2 linked regions of the Arthrobacter globiformis genome follow. The protein of the gene in region 2 interacts with the protein of the main gene of each other region in a pairwise test. Links are inferred from orthologs where the notes say so. Each region holds a gene or a part of one and is shown on either strand. Other genes may lie near its edges.

What was found.
Region 1: the proteins of nadE (region 2) and dnaA interact in binary tests that used the Escherichia coli proteins (3 or more experiments, as listed by UniProt). The link is inferred for Arthrobacter globiformis from one-to-one orthologs.

The regions. Positions count from the first base shown.
Region 1 is NZ_JAUSZX010000001.1:232,200-235,890, reverse strand. The notes cover bases 378-3,289. They hold dnaA (chromosomal replication initiator protein DnaA), read right to left. Parts: upstream 2,589-3,289; coding sequence 1,167-2,588; downstream 378-1,166. Other genes in these bases: rnpA (ribonuclease P protein component), read left to right, coding at 3,238-3,289; rpmH (50S ribosomal protein L34), read left to right, coding at 3,060-3,197; dnaN (DNA polymerase III subunit beta), read right to left, coding at 378-630. In the rest of the region: more of dnaN, read right to left, coding at 1-377; more of rnpA, read left to right, coding at 3,290-3,663; membrane protein insertion efficiency factor YidD, read left to right, coding at 3,656-3,691. UniProt on the Escherichia coli protein: Plays an essential in the initiation and regulation of chromosomal replication. Binds in an ATP-dependent fashion to the origin of replication (oriC) to initiate formation of the DNA replication initiation complex once per cell cycle.
Region 2 is NZ_JAUSZX010000001.1:836,311-840,016, reverse strand. The notes cover bases 1-2,927. They hold nadE (ammonia-dependent NAD(+) synthetase), read left to right. Parts: upstream 1-1,000; coding sequence 1,001-1,855; downstream 1,856-2,927. Other genes in these bases: QFZ23_RS03950 (cupredoxin domain-containing protein), read right to left, coding at 2,889-2,927; QFZ23_RS03955 (NADP-dependent oxidoreductase), read right to left, coding at 1,878-2,792; QFZ23_RS03965 (LacI family DNA-binding transcriptional regulator), read left to right, coding at 1-942. In the rest of the region: more of QFZ23_RS03950, read right to left, coding at 2,928-3,706. UniProt on the Escherichia coli protein: Catalyzes the ATP-dependent amidation of deamido-NAD to form NAD. Uses ammonia as a nitrogen source.

The sequences.
Region 1 (3,691 bases), 600 kb from region 2 along the record:
ACCGCTGCCGCCCAGAGTCTTTGCGACCTCGTTCAGCGTTTTGGCCTTGACCAGGGCACTGGTGGAGATGCCCGGAGTGACGGGCTTCCAGGGAACTTCCCGCATGGCGAGCCGGTAACGGTCCGTGGCCAGGAGGGTGATGAGGTCGTCCTCGATCTCCATCCGCACGCCCGTGAGGATGGGAAGGGTGTCGTCCTTGCTCGCGGCGATGATCACTTGGGATACAGCCTGGGCGAACGCGTCACCGGCGACAGTTCCGGTGATGGTGGGCAGCGCAGGCAGCGGCGGGTATTCAGCCTCGGGCATGGTGGCCAGGTGGAAGCTGCTTCGGCGGCAGGTGAGTGTCACCTTGTTGCCGTCGGTTTCGATGTCCACCGGCGCCGAGGGCAGGCTGCGGCAGATGTCCGCCAGGAGCCGGCCGGAGACCAGGATGGTGCCTTCCTCCCTGATGTCGGCAGGAATTTCAAGCCGTGCGGAGGTCTCGTAATCGAAGCTGGACAGGCTGACGGTTCCGGATTCGGCCTTGAGGAGGAGGCCGGAGAGCACCGGTACGGGCGGCCGCGGAGACAACGACCGGGCTGTCCATGTGACGGCTTCTGCCAGGACGTCCCGTTCGACTCTGAACTTCACGGAAGGGTGCCGCCTTTCATTGCTGCTGCCATTTTCTGAACGGGAACTCGCAAGGAGCCCACAAGACCGTTGCCCCCAAGTCCCTGAACCTGCATGGTCCGCGCATGGCCGACCGCGAACAAACCCAGGGATGGGAGCGCTGCAGACAGCTTAGCCGGAACTACAAGGATTTCCCCATCCCCGCCAGTGATGCCAGCTCTGCCGGCAGCCTGGTGGCCGATGCTTGGGCCGGTGCGTGGAGGTCGCGGAAGGAGATTGTTGTTTGAGGGAATTCGATTTTTTGGGATTAGTAGTGTTAATAACTGCTGTGGAAACTGTGGATAAGTCGGTTTCACGGCTCGGATCCGCGGTTAAGCCCTGTTCATGGACTGTGGGTTCGGCACGTTTTAAACAGGCTGTGGATGTTGACAAGATTTTGGCCCGGTTCCGTGATCCACAGACGCCTTAAGGGTTTTAAGCCCATTAACCGCGGTTGTCCCCTTAACTGTCCACAGGGTTATCCACACGCACCTGTTAATAAGGTAAAGAACCTTGGATCAGGAGTCGCGCTGCTGCTGCTTGATCCGGTTGGTGAGCTCGGTGACCTGGTTGTAAATCACACGACGCTCGGCCATGAGTTCACGGATCTTGCGGTCGGCGTGGATCACGGTGGTGTGGTCGCGTCCGCCTAGCTCCTGGCCGATCTTCGGCAGCGACATGTCGGTCAGTTCGCGGCACAGGTACATGGCGATCTGCCGTGCCGTCACCAGCGTCCGGGTCCGGGACTTGCTGCAGAGCTCCTCCATGCTGAGCTTGAAGTAGTCCGCCGTCTGCTGCAGGATCTGGGCCGACGTGATTTCCTGGGCGCCGTCGTCGGTGATGAGGTCCTTGAGCACCATCTCGGCGAGAGCGACGTCCACCGGCTGGCGGTTGAGGCTGGCGAATGCCGTGACGCGGATGAGGGCGCCTTCGAGTTCGCGGATGTTGCTGGCGATCTTCGAAGCGATGTACTCCAACGCGTCGTCCGGGGCGGAGAGGCCTTCGCTGAGGGCCTTCTTCCGGAGGATGGCGATGCGGGTTTCCAGCTCAGGCGGCTGGATGTCCGTCAGCAGGCCCCACTCGAAGCGGGACTTCATCCGGTCCTCGAAACCTGCCAGCAGCTTGGGCGGCTGGTCCGAGGTGATGACCACCTGCTTGTTGTTGTTGTGCAGCGAGTTGAAGGTGTGGAAGAACTCCTCCAGCGTCCGGTCCTTGCCGGCCAGGAACTGGATGTCATCGATCAGGAGGACGTCGACGTTGCGGTACGTCGTCTTGAAGCTGGCGCCTTCATCGTCACGGATCGAGTTGATGAAGTCGTTGGTGAATTCCTCGGAGTTGACGTACCGGACGCGGATCCCGCTGTAAAGGCGCCGGGCGTAATGGCCGATGGCGTGCAGCAGGTGGGTCTTACCCAGACCCGAGTCGCCATAGATGAACAGCGGGTTGTAGGCCTTGGCAGGGGCTTCTGCCACGGCGACGGCGGCGGCATGGGCAAACCGGTTGGAAGATCCGATCACGAAGGTGTCGAAAACGTACTTGGGGTTGAGGCGGCCGAATTCGTGCGAAGTGCTCGGCAGCATGGGCTGGGGCTTCAGCTCAACGGAGGGATCGTTTGCGAGGGAAAGCTCGACGGCGGGTTCCGGCTCTTTGTGGATGGGCACCAGATCGGTGTCGACGTCGATCGCGCAGCGGATGTCGTCCGAGAAGACGTTGCGGAGCGCGTCATCGAGAGCGTCCTTGACCTGGGTCTGGAGCACTTCCCGGGTCAGTTCGTTCGGCACTGCAACGAGAAGGGTGGAACCGATGAGGCCCTGGGCCTGCGCGAGGATGACAAAGCCGCGTTGCCGGGGCGAAACGCGGTCGTCCTGTTCGAGAAGATTCACCACGCGCCGCCAGGAACTTCCGACAGTGTTGGCGTGGTTGGCTTCGTCTACTGTCATCAAATTTGGTTCCTCAAAGCTTGCTGCCTGCATTACATGCAACCGCAAGCCCGGAACCAGGGTCCTGGCCCGGCTTAATCCACAGGGTTATGCACAGTCCGTGGATAATCGGCTACTGGGACACTCTAGGGGATGAAAAGCCTAGAAGATAGCTGGGAAGTGCCTTGTGGATAATTACACCGTTGTGGTTCGAAAACGGCCATTGTGAGCTGCTTCATCCACAGGTTCGGCACCCCGTTAGCCACAGCTGGGGAAACACGGCGGGTGGCTTGCTGGTTTGACTCCCTGCGGCGTTTTGCCCTAACGTTGTGGAGTCCTTTGTGCCTGCTTTCTGAACCCATTTTGGACTTCCGGACGCTCCGCGTGTTCCGGGAAATTCAGGGGAAGCAGACACATACAAAACTTAGCGTCGGCCAGTTCTTCCCCTTACTGATCGGGTGGGCGCACCTTTGATCCACTGGAGTAACTAACGTGAGCAAGCGGACTTTTCAGCCGAATAACCGCCGTCGGGCCAAGAAGCACGGCTTCCGCCTTCGTATGCGCACCCGTGCCGGCCGTGCCATTCTGGCCGCCCGCCGTGGCAAGGGTCGCACCGAACTGTCGGCCTAAATACTGACTTGTCGGTCTTCTTCCTTCTGCGAGATTAGCGGTGCTTGCCACCCGGAACCGCCTGAGGACTTCAACCGATTTTTCAACAACTGTACGTTCCGGCGTCCGCAATGGACGCCGGAACGTAGTGTTATATACGGCAACTATTGGAGCCGACGAACCCAGCCGCATCGGCTTCATCGTTTCCAAAGCTGTCGGGAACGCTGTTGCCAGGAACCTCGTTAAGAGGAGACTTAGAGAAGCCGGCGCTGTCTCGCTGCGCGAGTACGGCACCGGATTCGCTATTGTGGTGCGTGCTTTGCCCGCCTCGGCAACAGCCAGCTGGGATGAACTCCTGGCGGATTACAACGCCGCTTTGGAAAACACCATGAGGCGGCTGGCTGGCCGCCTTCCGGCAGTGACTGGAAAACGGCCAGCTGGAACGCCACAGGACGCAACAACACAGGAAGGGACACAGCGTGCTTGACCCGACTGCCGCCGTCGTCCATTCCCCC
Region 2 (3,706 bases):
GTGTCACGGGCCCTGACCAACCCGGACCGCGTCAATGTCCGCACCCGGCAGCGGATCCAGGCGGCCGCCGTCGAACTCAACTACACACCGAATTCGCAGGCGAAGGCGCTCAGTTCCGGCCGCACCGGCGCCGTGGGCGTCATGGTTCCGGACATCACCAACCCGTTCTATTTCGACCTCATCAGGGGTACTCAGCTCCAGCTCAAGGCGGCCGGGTACACCCAGCTTCTGGTGGACACCGAGGAATCGGACGAGGTTGAGGCCAGCACTTTGGAGCAGCTGCGCAAGAGCGCCGACGGCGTGATCGTGGCAGCCTCCCGACTCAATGACGATACCCTCGCCGCTGCCGCCGCCCGGATGCCCATGGTCACGATCAACCGTGACGTTTCCGGTGTCCCCGCGGTCATCATCGACACGCCTGCCGCCACCAGCCAGGCTCTCGACCACCTCATCTCGCTGGGCCACTCCCGGGTGGCATACATCGCCGGCCCGGCAACCTCCCAGTCCAGCACCCGGCGGTGGGCCACGCTGTCCGATGCGGCGGAAGAGCGCGGCGTGGAGGTGCGCAGGCTGGGTCCCTTCGCCCCGAAGACGCAATCCGGTGCCGCGGCCGCCGACGCGGCCGTGCACAGCGGCGTCACGGCCTGCATCGCCTTCAACGACCTCATCGCCATCGGAATGCTCCAGCGCCTCCGCGAACGCGGTCTCAGGGTGCCGCAGGACATGAGCATCGTGGGCTGTGACGACATCTTCGGCGCCGATTTCTGCAACCCGCCGCTGTCCACCATGGCCTCCCCGATCGAACAGGCTGGCCGCGTCGCGGTGTCCATGCTGCTGGCCCAGCTGAACCCGCTCGCTGGAGGCATCACGCGAAGCCGCTCCGTCATGCCGACACATCTGACGGTCCGGGGCTCCACCGGCCCAGCACCGGCTGCACGCTAGCCGGGACTCAGGCGGAAACAGTTGAGCCTTGCGGATTCCGCTGACTAGGCTGTTTCCCATGCGCACACTCCAAGCCAAGATCATCGAAGAAATGGGCGTCCAGCCCCAGATCGATCCCGCAGAGGAGGTGCGCAAACGCGTCACTTTCCTCAAGGAGTACCTCAGGGCCACCGGCACCAAGGGCTTTGTGCTGGGCATCTCCGGCGGCCTCGACTCGTCGCTCGCGGGGCGCCTCGCGCAGCTCGCCGTCGAAGAGCTGCAGTCAGAGGGTACGGACGCGCAGTTCGTGGCGGTCCGCCTTCCCTACGGCGTCCAGCACGACGAGGAGGACGCGCGGGTGGCCCTGGATTTCATCAAGGCCTCCAAGGAATGGACCTTCAACATTTCCGCCGCCGTCGACGGCTTCGAGGACGAGTTCGAAAAGACGGTCGGCAACGGGATCTCTGACTTCCACAAGGGCAACACCAAGGCACGCACGCGCATGATCGCTCAGTACGCCCTGGCCGGGGAACACAACTACCTCGTCATCGGCACCGACCACGGCGCCGAATCCGTCACCGGGTTCTTCACCAAGTACGGCGACGGCGGGGCCGACATCCTGCCGCTGTTCGGCCTGAATAAGCGGCAGAACCGTGCCCTGCTGGAGCATCTGGGCGCCCCGGAGCGGGTGTGGAAGAAGGTGCCCACGGCCGACCTCCTGGACGACAGGCCCGGCCGCACTGACGAGGACGAACTGGGCCTGAGCTACGACCAGATCGACGACTACCTCGAGGGCCGCGACGTGGGCGACAGCGCAGCGGAGCTGATCGAACAGAAATACCTGCGGACCCGGCACAAGCGCACTGTTCCGGTCAGCATCTTCGACACCTGGTGGAAGCACGAGGGTCCGGAAGAGGCCAGGGCAGGACTCTAAGCCGTTTAGCTGGGCAGCGCACCTAGGGCAGCAGCAGGATCTTCCCGCGGCCATGGCCACTGCGGCTGATTTCGAGTGCGTCGGCGGCCTCGATCAGCGGCATCCGGTGCGCGATAGTGAAGGTGATCTGTCCTTCGGCGGCGAGCGTCCCCACTTCGGCCACCCGGCCATCCAGCTGCTGAACGGCGACCAGCCCGGCCGTGGATGACTGCTCGCCCGGAACGGTGGTCACCGCCCGGCCGGCGGCCGGGAACAGCTCGGCTGTTGCTGCCAGCGAGTCCTCGCTCCCCACGGTGTCCAGGACTGCCGTGACCGTTCCGGCGTCCTCGGCCAACGCCCGGACCCGGTCGGCGAGACCTGGGCCGTACGTCACGGGTTCGGCGCCAAGCTCGCCAAGGTACTCCTGGTTGGCCTCCGACGCGGTGCCGATCACCCGGGCACCGAAGGCCTGCGCGATCTGGACCGCGGCCGAGCCAACCCCGCCGGCGGCGCCATGGATTAGCACGGTGTCCCCGGCTCCCACGGCGAGCTGCTTCAGGGCCGAGTACGCCGTGCCTCCTGCCACCGGGATGCAGGCAGCCTGCTCGAAGTCCACACCCGCCGGCAAGGGGGTCAGCTGGTCCGCCGGCACCACGGTTTCAGTCCGGTAGCCGCCCAGCCATCCGTTCCACATGACCTCGTCACCCACCGCAAACCCCTCGAATGCGGGTCCGACGGCGGTCACGACGCCGGCCGCCTCGCTGCCGGGCACCGCCGGAAAGTCCAGGGGAACCCACTTTTTCAGGTAGCCCGCCACGAGCTTCCAGTCCGCGGGGTTTACACTGACCGCCCGGAATTCCACCCGCACCAGGGCGTCACCCGGATCGGCCAGCTTCTCCGTGCCCACCTTCAGGACCTGCGGATCGCCGTATTCCTCAAAGTAGACCCGTGTGCTCATGACTCTGGCTCCTTCGGTGCTGTCCTGCGCTGTAGTGAAAGCGTAGGCAGGACGGTTCAGGCACTACAAGGAGCCAGATCGCCTCATCGAATCCGGTCAGGGCAGAACTTCCACCTCCCCCACCATGCCCATGTAGTCGTGGAGCGCGCAGATGTAATCGAACTCGCCGACCTTGTTGAACGTCACGGTGAACTTGGCGCCTGGTTCCATCAGGCCGGAGCTGAGGTCCCCGCCCCTAAAGTTCTTGGGACTTCCCACTGGGGCGAATATGTTCGCTGGCTCGCGGCCGAACGTTACAGTGTGCGGCGCACCCATCCCGGTGTTCGCGAAGGTCACAGTGTCACCGAGGTGGACGACAATCTCGTGGTGGACGAACCGCATCAGCATGGCGGTTTCGTTGTCCGTTCCGGCGATCACCTTGTGGTTGCTGGCCTGCTTGCGGGCAGCCTCCCATTGCTTCTCGCCGTCCCGCACGATCTTCCGTTCCTCCTTCTTGGTCTGGCGGTCGTACTGCGACTGGGTGAACGGGTACTCGGTTCCGGCAGCCCGCACGTGGACAGCACCCTTCATCGCCTTGCCATGAACGACGCAGTAGTACGTGAAGTTGCCGGCGTGCGTGAACCTCAGGGTGTAATGCTCCACCGCTTTGAAGCCGGTGTTGGAGACATTGGCCATGATTCCGGAGTTGTAGTACGAGTGGCCGTCATACGTTGTGCCGCCCTGCCGGCCCAGTTGCTTCGGATCAAAAGGGTTGAACGGCTTGAGCGGCTGGCCTTTGGCCAGGAATGTGACGGTGTGGATTTCTGCGGAGTTTGCCACCCACTGGATGCTGTCTCCGGCGTTGATATAGATGTTCGACGGAAGGAAGAACATGCCCTGGATGGCCTGATCTGAGGACTCCGAGCCGACCTGGA